DNA from 2 places in the Paenibacillus sp. UMB7766-LJ446 genome. Region 2 is predicted to be linked to the other one. Evidence: riboswitches for the same ligand, from Rfam matches in the RefSeq annotation. Region 2 holds a riboswitch; the other holds the start of a gene.
What was found. Region 2 has a riboswitch for thiamine pyrophosphate ahead of tenA (thiaminase II). Riboswitches for the same ligand answer to the same signal wherever they lie in the genome.
Positions count from the first base shown of each region.

Region 1: linked by a shared signal. The riboswitch ahead of QP794_RS14025 (ABC transporter ATP-binding protein) and the one ahead of tenA (thiaminase II) in region 2 are both predicted to bind thiamine pyrophosphate.

Region 1 covers NZ_JASOYM010000005.1:7,116-15,061, reverse strand. Annotated here, with positions in the region: gene QP794_RS14050 (iron-containing alcohol dehydrogenase family protein) at 119-1,279, shown strand; gene QP794_RS14045 (ABC transporter substrate-binding protein) at 1,276-2,328, shown strand; gene QP794_RS14040 (ABC transporter permease subunit) at 2,345-3,139, shown strand; gene QP794_RS14035 (ATP-binding cassette domain-containing protein) at 3,164-3,940, shown strand; gene hisC (histidinol-phosphate transaminase) at 3,965-5,077, shown strand; TPP riboswitch at 5,192-5,294, shown strand; gene QP794_RS14025 (ABC transporter ATP-binding protein) at 5,464-6,231, shown strand; gene QP794_RS14020 (ABC transporter permease) at 6,218-7,042, shown strand; gene QP794_RS14015 (ABC transporter substrate-binding protein) at 7,046-7,946, shown strand, end outside.
Region 2 covers NZ_JASOYM010000004.1:403,464-411,409, reverse strand. Annotated here, with positions in the region: gene QP794_RS12890 (TetR/AcrR family transcriptional regulator) at 31-930, opposite strand; gene QP794_RS12885 (GNAT family N-acetyltransferase) at 981-1,529, opposite strand; gene tenA (thiaminase II) at 1,564-2,235, opposite strand; TPP riboswitch at 2,357-2,455, opposite strand; gene QP794_RS12875 (hypothetical protein) at 2,502-2,720, opposite strand; gene QP794_RS12870 (NAD(P)/FAD-dependent oxidoreductase) at 2,729-3,859, opposite strand; gene QP794_RS12865 (AraC family transcriptional regulator) at 4,101-4,916, shown strand; gene QP794_RS12860 (HAD family hydrolase) at 4,913-5,554, opposite strand; gene QP794_RS12855 (DUF1349 domain-containing protein) at 5,602-6,195, opposite strand; gene QP794_RS12850 (MFS transporter) at 6,261-7,505, opposite strand; gene QP794_RS12845 (zinc-dependent alcohol dehydrogenase) at 7,591-7,946, opposite strand, start outside.

The sequences.
Region 1 (7,946 bases), on a different contig from region 2:
AGTATAGGATGTATTGATTGTCCAGGTTATTGTGGTTGGAGAGTTGCAATGCTAGAATCTAAACAATTTAAAACCAAGTTAAAACGTAAGAATAATATGTTATAAAGGGAGTGTAATCATGATTACTGTTAAAGCACCCGCAGTATATGTACACGAGGCTAACCTTCTTGAACGAAGCGGCTCAAGGATTGCACAGCTTGGGCATCATGCTCTCATCATTGCCGGTGAGTCTGCATGGGGAGCCGTACAGCCCCACCTTCTGCCTTCACTGGAAGAGCATCAGGTCAAGTTCCATGTGCAGCTATTTCGTGGGGAAGTGACGACAGGTCAGATTGATGCGTTCACCCAGCACGCTTTCGATCTGGACGTTGATCTGATTATCGGTATAGGGGGCGGCAGGGTACTCGATCTGTCCAAAGCGGTTGCGGAGCAGGCGAACCTTCCGATTGTGACCATTCCAACCATTGCAGCAACCTGTGCCGCATGGTCTGCCTTAACCGTGCTCTACGATGAACAAGGGCAGGCTGCAGGATATCGCCCCCTCCGTCGTTCTCCGAATCTGATTCTGGCTGACAGTCGCATCCTGGCAATTGCCCCTAAACGATATTTGGCCGCAGGCATTGGCGATACGCTGGTCAAATGGCATGAGTTCGCGGTCAACCTCAGTGGAAACAGCGCCAGTCTTACGCTGCGACATAGTGTCAGCACCGCCAAGCTTGCACTCGATATTCTGGAAGCACATGCTATCGATGTCTATGAGTCCCCCGACACTACCGGAAATACACCGCAATTCCGTGATGTTATCGACGCTATTATTGTCCTCGCAGGGCTTGTCGGCAGTATCAGTGACGGATCCCTCCATGCAGCTATAGCTCACGGATTACACGATAGCCTCACCAGATTGCCTGAGACGCATGCTTCGCTGCACGGAGAAAAGGTAGCTTTCGGGCTGTTCACCCAACGTATTCTCGAAGGCAAAGCAGATGCCGAGCTGAATGAGCTGCTTACTCTGTTACACAAGCTGAATCTACCCATTACCCTTGCCCAGCTTGGCCTACATAGTCAACCACAGGAAGCTGCTGTACGCATTGCAGTTGGATTGAAATTACGAGAAGGCAGTGCAGAACACCTCTCCTTCGGAGTTAGTACAGCGCAGGTAACCGAAGCCATTCTTCAGGCAGACCGTATCGGCAGAGCGTTTATTGCATCCGGCAGCTTCTATGAGTCTGATAAGTCCACTGAGAGAATTTCACATACCAAGGAGGTTTCTTCCCTATGATTCGTCGAAATCGCCGTTACTCCCTACCTTTAACCGCTCTTGTGAGTACATTTCTCCTTCTCATTGTGTCCGGCTGTTCTACAGGAGCTGATCATCAGGCTACAGGTGCAGGCACATCACCTACAGCCGCTTCTAATTCAACCAGTGGTGTTTCCATTCGGGTAGGTCAGACTGGATGGGGCAATCTTGAATTAGGGCTGAAGGCCGCCGGGCTCGATGACACCCTCTACACAGTGCATTACAACGTATTTCAGGGCGGCAATCTCATCCTGGAAGCGATGGCCGCAAACCAGCTTGACTTTGGTGTGACTAGCGAGATCCCTCCTATTTTTGCCTCCCAAGCTGCGAACGGTGGGAGCTTCAAAATCATAGCCGTACAACAAGGCAGCACATTAAATCAGGAAGTTGTTGTACCCAAAGATTCACCGATTCAATCCATCGCTGAATTGAAAGGCAAGAAAGTCGCATTTGTAAAAAATACAACTGCCCACTATTTCCTGCTCAAAATGCTGGAGGAAGCTGGATTAACCTGGAGTGACATCAGCCCTGTCGAACTTACGACTGCTGATGGCCACAGCGCCTTGATCAGCGGAAAAGTGGAAGCTCTCGCCAGTTACGGCAACGCCATCATCTCCGCACATCAGAATGAAGCAATCACCATCGCCAGCGCCAAAGACATTCTGTCAGGCAGCTTTCTTGTTGCCGCCTCGGATCAGGCCCTTGCCGATGAAGATCAGAAAAAGGCTCTCGCCGACTATTTGGAACGAATTAACAAATTTAACGAATGGGCTCGCACACATCAGGAAGAATGGGCTCAAATTACTGCTGACAGCACCCACCAGCCATTGGAGCAGGCACTTAAAACCTACAGGGACGGAGAAGCCCAACGGCCTTCACGCATTGTTGCCATTTCTGATAATGCACTCAAGTCCGAACAGGATGTAGCGGATACGTTCCAGCAAGCAGGCATTTTTGATCAAGCGGTAGATGTAAGCAGGTTTTGGAGTGATGTACTTAGCGATCAGTTGCCAGCTGCTGAAGGCAAATAAGAACAGGCAAGGAGGTATGCTTAACGTGCGTTCCAACATATTCAACCGGACATGGTTTAACCGATTCATCCCTTTTGTCGTACCATTGCTCATTCTGGCTCTATGGCAATGGCTCACGGCGTCTGGAGTCGTTGCAGCCAATATATTGCCCCGTCCCGCTCAGGTACTGGAGGCTTTCATTCGGCTGCTTCGTAACGGTGAGCTGCTGAACAATATTAGTATCAGCGCGCGGCGTGCCCTGGGTGGATTCATCATTGGCGGTGGTCTCGGTTTCCTGCTTGGTGTACTGAATGGCATCTCTACTCTTGCGGAAAAGGTGGCAGACTCCTCTGTCCAGATGATCCGTAATATCCCACATCTTTCGTTGATCCCCCTCGTTATCGTATGGTTCGGGATCGGTGAAGAAGCGAAACTGTTTCTCGTTTCCCTGGGCGTCTTCTTTCCCGTATATCTGAATACGTTCCACGGCATACGGTCGGTCGATCCCGGTCTGATTGAAATGGGCAAGGTGTACGGCCTCAGCCGTTGGTCGCTCTACAGGGACATCATCCTGCCAGGTGCGCTGCCTTCCATTCTGGTGGGCATTCGCTATGCACTTGGCATCATGTGGCTGACACTCATTGTAGCGGAGACGGTTGCAGCGGATGCGGGAATTGGATACATGGCGATGAACGCACGGGAATTCATGCAGATGGATGTGATCGTCTTAAGCATTCTGCTATATGCTCTGCTGGGCAAGCTGTCCGATACCATCGCCAAATGGCTGGAACGGCGCTGGCTGGGCTGGAACCCGACTCTATCCCGCAAGTAAAGCCAAAGGAGCGTGAACTAATCCATGAGCACAAGTCAGATCAGTCCTTTTCTTCAAGTCAACGGGGTTCAGAAATCGTATGATCAGCGGACAATTCTATCTGACATCAACGTCAATGTAAGACAAGGGGAATTTGTAGCCATCGTTGGACGAAGCGGTTGTGGCAAAAGTACTTTGCTGCGTCTGATCGCCGGGCTGGAAGCCCCCTCTTCCGGGAGCGTTATGCTGGGCAACAGAAAACTTGGCAGTACGGCACCCGAGACACGGTTTCTGTTTCAGGAAGCCCGACTGCTGCCTTGGAAATCCGTGCTCGACAATGTACGGCTGGGCATCCCCGACAAGAACAAGGAAGATGCACGCCAGTCACTTCGGAATGTAGGACTGGGAGAGCGTGAAGGCGATTGGCCGGGCGTATTATCCGGCGGGCAAAAACAACGTGTCGCCTTGGCACGGGCACTCGCCAGTCATCCACGCTTACTGCTGCTGGATGAACCGCTGGGTGCGCTGGATGCATTGACCCGAATTGAGATGCAGCAGTTAATCGAACGCTTGTGGGTGGAAGAAGACTTGACCGTCATTTTGGTCACCCACGATGTAAGTGAAGCGGTGGCCCTTGCGGACAGAGTCCTGTTAATCGAGGATGGTCATATAACGATGGATACCCGAATTACGCTGGAGCGGCCACGCATTCGGGACAGCGGGTTTGCTCATTTTGAAAACCTGATTCTGAATCGATTGTTGACTCCGCCACAAGAGACACCACAGCAGATTGCCCAGAAACAGATATCATTCTCGATCTAATTCCACTGGAAAGAAGGCATGATTATGCAATCCCTTTCACCCGTTCCCTCTCCTCCTGTTAAAAACCTGTTAAATCAAATTCCGGCTTATACTCCTGCCAAATCCATGGAACAGATCCGGCGAGAGCTGGGACTGGAAAGTGTGGATCGACTTGCAGCGAACGAGAATCCGTTTGGTTCTTCTCCCCTGGCTGCGGAAGCGGTCAGATCGCTAGGCTCCGATCTTCTGGCACAATACCCCGACGGTTCCAGCCAACTGTTGCGTGACAAACTTGCGGAGCGACTGGGTGTCAGTACATCCCAACTGGTATTTGGTAGTGGATCATTCGAGCTGCTGACCCTCACTGCCCAAGCCTATCTTAATCCGGGCGAGGAATCACTCATTCCGGTACCCTCCTTCAACTGGTATAAGGGCGCGACGCTGCTGGTAGGCGGTGTCATCCGTGAAGTGCCTTTGGTCAACCATTCGCTCGACCTGGAGCAATTCCGGCAGCAAATCAACGCTTCAACCCGAATCATCTGGCTGTGCAATCCGAATAATCCGACCGGAACTATATTTACCGCAGAGGAACTGCATCGTTTCCTCGAGCATGTTCCCTCTCATGTGGTGGTTGTCCTGGACGAAGCGTATTATGAATTTGTGGAGAGCAAGGATTATCCCGATACGGTCAAACTGCTGGAGCATTACAATAATCTGATTATTTTGCGGACCTTCTCCAAAATATATGGACTTGCCGGCCTGCGAATCGGATATGGCATCGGGAATGAAAGCATCATTGAAGGCATTAACCGGGTCAAGCTGCCCATCAGTCTGACCGCTACCTCTCAGGCAGCCGCTTCGGCCAGTCTGGATGATCATGAATTTGTCTCTCACTGCCTGCACTACAATCGTGAGGGACGGGAAACGTTAATGCGATCCTTTGATCAGTGGAAATTGCCCTATATTCCTTCCCATACGAATTTCATCATGGTCAATCTGTTACAGGATAGCGGCCCCATTACCAAAGAATTGTTGAACAGAGGCATCTCTGTCCGCGGCGGTGCCGAATTCGGTATGTCTACCTGGCTTCGGATTACGATTGGCACCCCTGAGCAGATTGCCCGTTTGATCCGTGAGCTGGGTGTACTCATTCACTAGTCGGTACATGCTTCTTCTCTCATTCATTTATCTTCTCACCACGACGTGCCTGATCCTGCTCTTTACATTCCGCTTCATTGTGATATATGCTGAGTACACAACTGCATATCTTGCACATTGCACTAGGGGGGCCTTGCGGCTGAGATGAATCGAACGATTCGGACCCTTTGAACCTGATCTGGATTATACCAGCGGAGGGAAGTGGAGCGGCCTATCCGTAAGCGGATTTTTTCATGTTAATGATGAAATTTAATATGAATTGAACGTATAGACCCACTCATTTCTCTGGAAATGGGTGGGTCTTTTTCGCGTTCTGCGACAGATCAGAAGATGTAATTAAAGATCCCGCAGTTTGATGTTTGAATCAGAAGGGGGAACGGAACGAGATGGATAACGACATAACCATTCACAACATGAGCTTTGCTTTCCCGGAAAAAAGGGATTCCCCCGTGCTCTCCAATGTGTCGATGCGTGTAGCGGAAGGCGAATTCGTCTCCCTCATCGGTTCCAGCGGCTCCGGTAAAAGCACTCTCTTCAAGCTGCTGGCAGGCTTACTCGAGCCAACCCACGGAACCATCGAAATTCCGTGGGTTCGCGAAGGAGAACGACTTGGACGCGTGGCATACATGCCGCAAAAGGACCTCCTGTTATCTTGGCGAACCGTCATGGAGAATTGTATGCTCCCCTCCGAACTTGCTTCAGGGCGGCAGGACAAGGCAAAGATTCGGGCGGACATCCTGGCTGGCCTCGACAGATTTGGCTTATCCGGCTACGCGCATGCGTACCCGGACGAACTGTCCGGCGGCATGCGGCAGCGAGTCGCAATGCTGCGCACCCTGCTTACAGGCGGCCAGCTGATGCTGCTGGATGAACCATTCGGTGCACTCGATGCCCTGACCAAACGGGAGATGCATCGCTGGCTGCTAGAACTCTGGGGAAGTTTGGGCAAAACCGTGTTGTTCATCACGCATGATATTGAAGAAGCCTTGCTGCTCAGTGATCGAATTATCCTGTTAACTCCAGGGGGACAAAGCCAACAGCTGCAGGATATAACGGTACCTTTGCCGCGTCCAAGACATTCAGACATGATCTATGCATCGGCTCTCGTTCAGATGAGACGACTTCTGGAGGAACAACTGCATGCGAAACGGTAACTGGAGAGACAGCATGAAGGATAGTGTAAAGCGTTGGCTTGCCCGTTATGGTCTGTTTCTCTTGCTCATGTTGTTACTGCTCGTTATCTGGGAGTGGATTGTGAATATGGTATGGGTGCCCTCCTTCATCATTCCAGCCCCTACGGCAATTGCCAGTTCGCTATATGAGCATCGCCGACTCCTGTTGGCTACACATTTACCTGCTACCTTGATCGAAGTTACCGTCGGTTTTGTCCTGTCCATTGGTGCAGGGATTGCGCTTGCAACAGGCATGCATATGAACCGATCCATTGAAAAGGCGTTATATCCCTTCATCGTAATTAGTCAGACGATTCCACTAATCGCTTTGTCCCCCGTCTTCATCCTGTGGTTTGGCTACACGCTGTGGAGCAAAGTCGCGGTGGTATTCCTGATCGCGTTCTTCCCGATTGTCGTGAGCACCTATGATGGCCTGCGCCAAGGTGATCCGGAACAGCGTGAACTGCTGCTGACGATGGGGGCCAACAAGTGGGATATTTTTCGTAAACTCCAGATTCCACTTGCCCTTCCCTCCTTCTTTTCAGGACTGAAGATGTCTGTGGTGTACTGCGTAGTTGGTGCAACGATTGGAGAATGGCTCGGCGGAAGTAAGGGACTTGGCTATTTCAGCCGCAGAATGTCGAGCAACATGAACACGGATGCCATGTTCGCCGCTATTGTGCTGTTATCCCTGCTTGGTATTGCCCTGTTTGTACTTATTGCATGGCTGGAAAGAAGATTCGGTACACAACGTCATATTCAAAACAGAAAACAAGGAAACGAGGTACTTTAAATGATGAATACAAAGCATATCTATCCCCTACTCCCCCTCCTTCTTATAACCCTGATGCTGATCGTTAGCGGATGCGGGAATACGGGTACCAACACACCTGCTATTGATTCAGCTCCCGATGTAAAAGATACAGAATCATCTGCGACCAAAACGTCATCAGATTCCAACGATAAGCTGTCCATCATGCTCGATTGGTACCCGAATGCCGTACATTCCTTCATCTATGTTGCTCAGGAGAAAGGTTACTTCACGGACCAAGGACTAGATGTCGATGTCCAGATGCCTGCCGATACGAATGACTCGCTCAAGCTTGTTGCTGCCGGAAAAATCGATCTGGCGTTGAGCTACCAGCCGCAAATTCTGCTCGCGCGTGGGGAGAACATTCCTGTACGTTCCATTGCAGCCATCGTTAGGCATCCGCTTGTGCATCTGTTGACTGAAGTAGATGGTAAAGTAAAGTCGCCTAAAGATCTTCAAGGGCTCACGGTCGGCTATTCCTCAATTCCCCTGTATGAAGCGATGGTGCGTACGATGATCAGCCAGGATGGAGGTAATCCTGACAAGATGGATCTGGTGGATGTGGGATTCGACCTGATTCCTTCCATGGCTTCCGGACAGGCGGATGCCATTATGGGTGGTTTTATTAACCATGAGCAATTGATTTTGGAAAAAGAAGGCCATGCGATAAATTCATTCAATCCCGTCGATTACGGCGTACCTGATTATTATGAACTGGTCCTCACTGCAAGTGAGGTGGGCATTGAAACGAAAAAGGATCAGCTTACACGCTTTATCAAAGCGATACAGGAAGGACAGAAATACGTAACGGAGCACCCCGAGGACGCGTTGAACATTCTGCTCGCACATGAGAACGAAACCTCTCCGCTTGACCCGGAGATCGAAA
Region 2 (7,946 bases):
CACATAAGTAAGCTCAACTTCGTTATCGTTTCATTTCGTACTCCCCATCGGGACCCGCCTGATTTGTTCGAGATATGATCTGCAATCCTTGACAATCCTGCCTGCCTCGCCTTGAAGAGAACCCGATTCAAATTCCGTCTGAAATGCCTGTAGAGTTACTTCCAACATGGAAATATTGATCTCTTTCTGCTCGACTAAGGAAAGCAGCCCTTTTGTCAGTTCTTTCGCTTTAATAGACACTTCCGATTGAAGAATGGAATGACTGAATTTCTGAAGACCTGCAATCAGGCTGTTTTTATCCAGCGCAATGTCTTTAGAATCAGGAGCAATCATCGAAAGACTAGGAAAATCAATAATATGCTCCTGTCTTTCCAGCATGGAACGCAGCAAAATTTCGATATAATTCAGCACTTTTGGCACAAGATGGCTCCAATCCGGCTGATCGAGATGGAAATTTCTCCACGTATTTGAGATTTGATGTACCATGCCAAAACAAAAAATGGCTCCTTCAAAAGCAAAGGGTTTTAATTCTTCGCCAAATACCTGTACCAGTCTTTCCGACAACCAATTTAACTGCATGCGAGTCAGATTTGCCACATCACATTTTCCAGAATAAAAGCCTGTCCAGAATAGCTCCACAACACTCTGTTTTTCAGGCAAAATCATCGGCATCATAATCTGATCCACCAGTAAATCAAAATCGGAAGCATAGCTTTGACGCTCCAAACTTTTGCGAATCATCATGTCTTCCTGCACACGTTGCTCCAGAATAGCAAGAATACAATCATCTTTCGAACTAAAGAATTTATAAAATGTTCCTTTGGACACACCCGACTCATCTAGGATCATTTGTATGGAGGTGCTGGTCACTCCATGTTTCTCAAAGAGTACAAGAGCAGAGTCCAATAACATTTGTTTCCGTTTATTCATAAGTTCCCCCTGGATGATTTCGGTGGTTCACGTCACGATATCTTGATCATCTAGCGTAAATCCACTGCAAACATCAGATGTTCCTTCCATATCCCCCTGATTTTAATATTCTGGCGATCCATCTCCTGGAAACCCGCCTTACGCAGCACTCGGATCGATCCGGCATTGTCGGGCAGCGCACCTGCCTCCACGCGTTTGATTCCCGCATCATTCATGGCAAAACTCAGTGCTAGTTGAATGGCTTCACTCATGTAGCCCTTGCCATTGTGCGCCTGGTCGAGCACATAACCCACGATCCATTTTTGGGTGGAATCCAGTTCAAGCTCGAACAGAGAGATCTCCCCAATGAGCTCATTTGTCGTGTTCAGGAAGATTCCGAAAGAATAACGCTTCCCTTCTTCCCTGGCCTTGTTCCAACCTTCAAGCAGGGTGACCTGACCCTCCAGCGTATAGAATGTCTCCGATCGTTCACTTGCCGAGATCTCTTCAAAAACAGCCCGATTGCGGAGCTGTACATCCAGCAGTGATGCCGCGTCCTCCATGTTCAAAAACCGTAAATAGATGCGTTGTCCACGATTGTTCATCTTCGGTATGTTCATCCTTGTCTCTGGTTGTAGTCAATTTCATTCATCATCACAAGTAGGAAAGTTGCCGTTTATACGCCATATCCCAGAACAGATATTCAAACTCAACACTTCTTCTGAATATGTCTTCAATGGCTTCCAGTTCCTGCTCGGTTTTATGTTCACATAATGCATCCAGTGTATCATAGAACCATTCGAATGAGTTCCGGAATTCATCACTTGCATAATTTTCGATCCAAGTCTGATAGAAATTACCCTCTAATGAATCGCGATATTGTTCTTTTAATCTTGTGGCATAATCGTAATACGTCCACGCACAAGGGAAAATGACGGCAATGATTTCGGCAATCCCGCCTGTTTGAGCGACACTCATCATATTTGACGTATATGCCTTGTTGAAAAGAGATGGTTTCACATTGTGATTTTCATCCAGCTTAATCCCAAATTCATTCATGTAATTCCGATGCAAATCCATTTCTTCGTACAGAATAGCGTGTTGAATAACCGTAAAGTTCGTCATCAGTTTTTCATCCGCAGCCTTCACTGCACCCATCGCAAAAATCTTCGCATATTCAATCAGATATGTATAGTCCTGGAGTAGATAAAACTTAAACGCTTCCTGATCCAGTGTGCCTTTCCCCATCTCGTGTAAAAAAGGATGATTGTATCCATCTTCCCATACGGTTATGGACTTGTCTTTTAACGTTCTTGAAAATGACATGATCAGTTCTCCTTTGTCCAAATCATATTGTCCCATCTGCAATCCAGCTATTGCTTCCTGTTATGAAATATACACACCAAAAAGCCCTTGTCCTAATTTCGGCAAGGGCAAAAAATAACATGAGTACATGTCATTTGCTCCCTACGTCAGTATTAACTAACAGGTTCAAAGGGTCAGGTTTTAACCTTCTCAACTGCGAACAGTCCCCCTGCAAATAGCTCAGGCTTATTACAACATGTGTATTTCCAAATGTCAAACTATTCCTATTAATCTTCGAGTTTGCCTAATTCCTCCTGCAAGCTCTTCAGACGGGTGCGAATGGTTTCAATCCTATTCTGCACTTCACTTAACTGGTTCAAATCCCTTTCGTATGCCTGTTCCTCTTCCTTGGCTTTTGCCAATTCATCCTCTGCAACGCCAATCTGGTGCTCCAGATATATGATATCTGAAGAGCTGCCGTGAGTTAAACGCTGTGAATATGTCATGGTTCACCTCATTTCTGGTCTTCCATTGCTTTTCCTATATTATATGGTTGAATATCGATATCCAAATCCATACCCAGAGCCAATTTGGCCAGTTGACTTCCTATAAAGGGCCCCATCGTCAGACCTGATGCTCCAAGCCCGTTGGCTGTGATCAATCCATCCCAATCAGGAACAACACCCATTACCGGAAGAAAACCCGGTGTGAACGGACGGAAGCCTACTCTCACTTCCTGAAACGTGCTATCAGCTAAACCAGGAGCCAGTTCCAATCCTTTATTCAATATTTCCTGCATTCCGCCTGCGGTTACTCTTGTATCATAGCCTTCAATATCATTTTCGTGAGTTGCCCCAATCACAATCTTCTGTTGATCAAAGGCTAACAAATATTGATCCGAAGGAGGCATGACCACAGGCCATTTCTCAGTATCTTCTCGATCGTGAACCTGCAAATGCATAATTTGTGCCTTCTGATAATGAACCTTAAAGTCAATGCCCAAATGCTTGAACAGTTCATTGGCCCAAGCGCCGGCACACACAATAACCTCGTCAGCCGATATGACTTTCCCGTCAACAACTACTCCAGTTACCCGGTCCGATTCATACTGAAGTGTCGCGTCCCCATCAATCAGGACCGCCCCATTTCGTTGTGCCGATCGGATCAAGGCATCGCGCAGCGCACGCCCATCGATACGCGCAGCACCGCTGATGTACACAGATTGAAAAGTTTCCTCCAGTAGAGGAAAACGCTGATGGGTTTCTTTTGCATCCAACAGGGTAATATCACCAATCTCCGGTGCATCTTCTTTACGAAGATGTGCCCGTTCCTGCATCTTGTTGAGTTTCTCCACATCGGTATGAATACTAAGCGCACCCACTTGAGCGTAACCCGTTTCCGTTTCCCCTTCACTCTTAAGTTCTTCAATCAACCCGGGATAGAAACGTGCACCTGCCTTGGCAAGCTGATACCAATCCTGATTGCGGCGTTGGGATAACCAGGGACAGATAATCCCGGCAGCGGCATCCGTAGCCTGCCCTCGATCTTTCCGATCTATAATAAGGACCTCTGCACCCCATTTTGCTAATTGATAGGCTGTTGATGCCCCAAGAATTCCTGATCCTATGACGATGACTTTCTTCATGATTGCATTCCTTTCCTAAATCACTGTATCCATTATAGCCTATACTGTTCGACATGATAATGGCAAGGCATCGGCATGGTGATACATATTCCTAAAAGGTTTTCGGTAAAAGCTCATCGGATTGAAAACATTATTTAAATTACTGTTATTTATGTAATATAATTCAAATCAAGTTTCTTTTAACGCAGTATCCGCGCCATTTACGCACACGACCTTTAACGAAATGAGGAATAACACAACGATGCCGAAACGTAGTATGGGGAATTCGCTGGATACCGATATGCCACTTATGATTACAGGCCAAAACCAGCTGACCGTAGATGAATTGATCCATTGGAGCGACCATTCACGGGATTACAGCATTGTGCAGTGTATCGGGGGAACCGGGAAAATCGCAGCCAAAAATCATGAGTACTCGATTCGGGAAGGAACCGCTCTTATTATGTTCCCAGAGGTGACGTACCGTTACGACAATTTGAGTGATTCATTGTTGTTCGATTGTCTGTCCTTTAATGGCTATTTATTGCCCCGGTTTCTGCATACCTTGCAGATCGGGGAGCTGCGCGCCTTCAAGCCGGACGGAATGCTTCATATCCTGTTGCATGAAATAACGTTAGCGCTGCAGTCCCGGCACAAGGATCAGATCTGGCATGTATCCGCACTGCTGTACATGCTTCTGGTCAGGTTAACCATTGAGGGTGAGCGTTATGGCGCTTATGAACGCTCGGATGCCCGACTAAAACTGGGCGGACTTGTTACATTTATCAAACAAAATTATCATCAGGATATTTCGCTCTCCATGCTGGCACAGCAGATGAATGTCACCGAACAGCATTTGAATCGAATATTCAAAAAGGAATTTCAAATGACTCCGCTTGATTATCTGACACGATATCGGTTGTTGAAAGCCAAGGAATTGCTCGTCCATGACGCCGGGATAACTGCTCATGAGATAGCCAGAGCTGTCGGATTTAACAGCGCCAGTTACTTTGGATCCGTATTCAAAAAATATGAAGGGATCTCCCCGATCGAGTTACGCAAACAATATCAGGGTTAAAGGATTTCCATTGTGATCTCTGCCAACGAGGTTAACCGCAGATCATACTTCGTGAATTCCAGATTACGCGTTACCTCGTTAGGCACAATGACACAGCGAATCCCAGCGGCTTTGGCTGCCTTTAGTCCATTGGGGGAGTCTTCGAACACAACCGCTTCGGATGCCTCGATCCCGAGACTCTCCAGGGCAAGCAGATACAATTCCGGGTCCGGTTTGACCCGCTGGACGTCCTCGGCGGTATGAATGACATCGAATAATTCGAATATGCCAAGTGTGCGCAAATACCCATGAACCCAATCCCGGGTAGAGCTGGAAGCAACGGCAAGGCGAATTCCCTTTTCACGGGCAGCATGGAGCAACTCATGTACACCTGGAAGAATTGCTGCCTGTCCCAGATACGCTTCATATTTCTGTTCAGAGAGCAACTTGATATGATCGTGATCAATCGGCTTTTGCAGCACTTGCTCCAGATACAGAAACGGGTGAAATTCCTCAAATGATGTCCCCACATTTTTCGACCAAAGCTCCAAGCCAAGTTCAAGTCCATGCTCTTTATAAATATCCCGAAAGGCATAGAACCAGGGAGTCTCCGTGTCTACAATAAGTCCATCAAAATCCAAAATAAAGGCTTTTACCATTCAGCTTTTCTCCCTCCAATGATCAGCCGATGGGCAGGGAGATGGGCTTAGAAGCGTGCAGTCACGTCTGGACGGGTAACATTCATGGATAAAAAATGACAGGTACAGCCCGTTCCAGCTGGTGACTGTCCAACAACTCCAGCCCGGATCTCCCCCTCCATCGGCATGCCAAAATATCGAATCAGTTTCCACTCCACCCCATCGGGTGAGTAAAAAAATGAAATACAGTCCTCCACTTTGCGTATGCGCAGATAAGGATTGGTAACGGGAACTTCAACGGAGTTGCAATCGTCAGATGAACCATCCTTCGTGACCACCGACACAATAGTAGCTGCTTTTCCATCATACTCAAAACAAAGCTTGCACCAGTTTCGTTCATCCGCCATCACCATCAAACAACCGGAATCATACTGGTGTTTCATGTCCACGGTTAGCTGGGTTGTCATCTCGAAATCGTTAGGCACGGGCATCGACAGAAAGGGCGCAGTTGCACGGATATGTTTACCCGCCGGGTCCTGGAAAAAGTCCGTATCGGCCTGAGCTTCTACAATAAGTACGCCTTGATCCGTATACGACCAGGTATTCGGCTCATTGATCCACTTCATTTGGTTTTTTGTTTCTGCTGCAAATACATTTGTCATTTCTTTGCCTCCCAGGTTCATTTTCTGTATTATATATTCGTTTTATATACAGAAAACCCCTTCCCCTACATATTTTTGTAAGTTCCAATCACTTGGGAGTGCTTTTGGGGATCAGGAAGGAATAACATAATGACCATGAGTACGATGTAAAGTGCAAGAATGACACTAAATAACAGCACAGGATTATAGTGATACAACAGACCTGTCAGGTAGCCTGAGGGAATAGCTGTTAACGTCATGACGGTCTGCACAGCCGAAAACATATCCGCTTTTTCATGTGTACCCAATCGATTCATAAGCAGGGAGTCCCGGTACGTTTGCAAGATGAAATTACCTGCCGCCAGTACGATCAAAGTCAGAAATAACATGGCTATATTCCCTACAGGTATCAACAGAAAAAGGATTGCCCCGGCTGTACTCAGAATGATGGAGAACCCGACATACTTTTCTTCCGAGCGTCGTTTCAGACGAGGGATGATGACCAAATATAGCAGCATGACGGTTACTGCGGTGACAACCGGGATAAAGGAAATAATCTGATCATTGAATTTTAACTGTTCCTTAAAAAAAATGACTTGAAAAAAATTCAGCTGCAGGATCAGATTGGAAAGTACCGTAATCAGAATAATCGGTAAAAGCCTCCGTTTGTAGAACGATTTTCCGAATAGGCGCAAACTTGAAGCCAGACTCTGTATCACTCGGGTCTGGCTATGCATCCCCATGAGCTCCTTCCCGACTGCGGTCTCATCCGTATATCGGTTACGAATGAAGAACATCACGGTCATCAGAATGCCCCCGACAAAATAAATACTGGCTAATGTTGGCACAATGCCAAAATCGGCAATCACTACCCCGGCAATCGGTGTTAATACTCCAGCCCCTGTAATAATCATGTTGAGAATGGCAAATACCTTGGATCGCTTGTGTTCCTCAACATCCTCGATAATTAGACAGTTGAAGGAAACCGTCACAAATTTGGAGGTGGCATTCAGCAGGTAAGCCATCAGAAACAGCCAAAAATTCTGAGAAAAAGCCCAGATGAACATGGGAACACTCCAGGCAATCAGATCAAAAATCAGTGTTGTTCTCTTGCGACCGAGCTTATTCGTGATTGAACCCGCAAACAACTGAAATATAAAGGCAAAATAAAGATTCACCGAATTGATCAAACCGATTTCGATATCCGAAAGTCCGGCTTCCTTCATATATAAGGGAGCATAAAAAAGAACAATCGTACCCGGAATGGCCCATACCGGTTCAAGTAAGATGGAGTACCGCGGATTTCTCGGCAAATCCTGTAGCAGCTTCAATCGATTTCTCCCCCTATTCTGCGGTGGTTTTCACCGCTGCGAATTCCTGCTTTTCGCAGCGGCAAAACCGCCAATGTCTACATGCTTACAAGATCAAAGCTGTCTTCACTGAATTCATTGGCAGAGGCTCACCTGTACGCAGATGATATCCCAGTGTGCCGTTGAACGCCTGTTCATAATCACTCAGCAGTTCTGAAGAGGTAACCATTTGCTCCAGTTCCGGAATGCTTTGTGCGAATTTCAGTGCTGTACTGATCATCGAATGATTCGCCACCGCACCTATGATACTAATTCCGTCATTAATTACGTGTGTCGATTTAAACGTCACTTCATAGCTGTCGTCATAGCCCATAGGAATGATTCTGCCCCCTTTGGCAATCAGTTCAAATCCCACATGAAGCTGGTTTCCGACTGCATCGACCACGATATCAAATTTCTTAT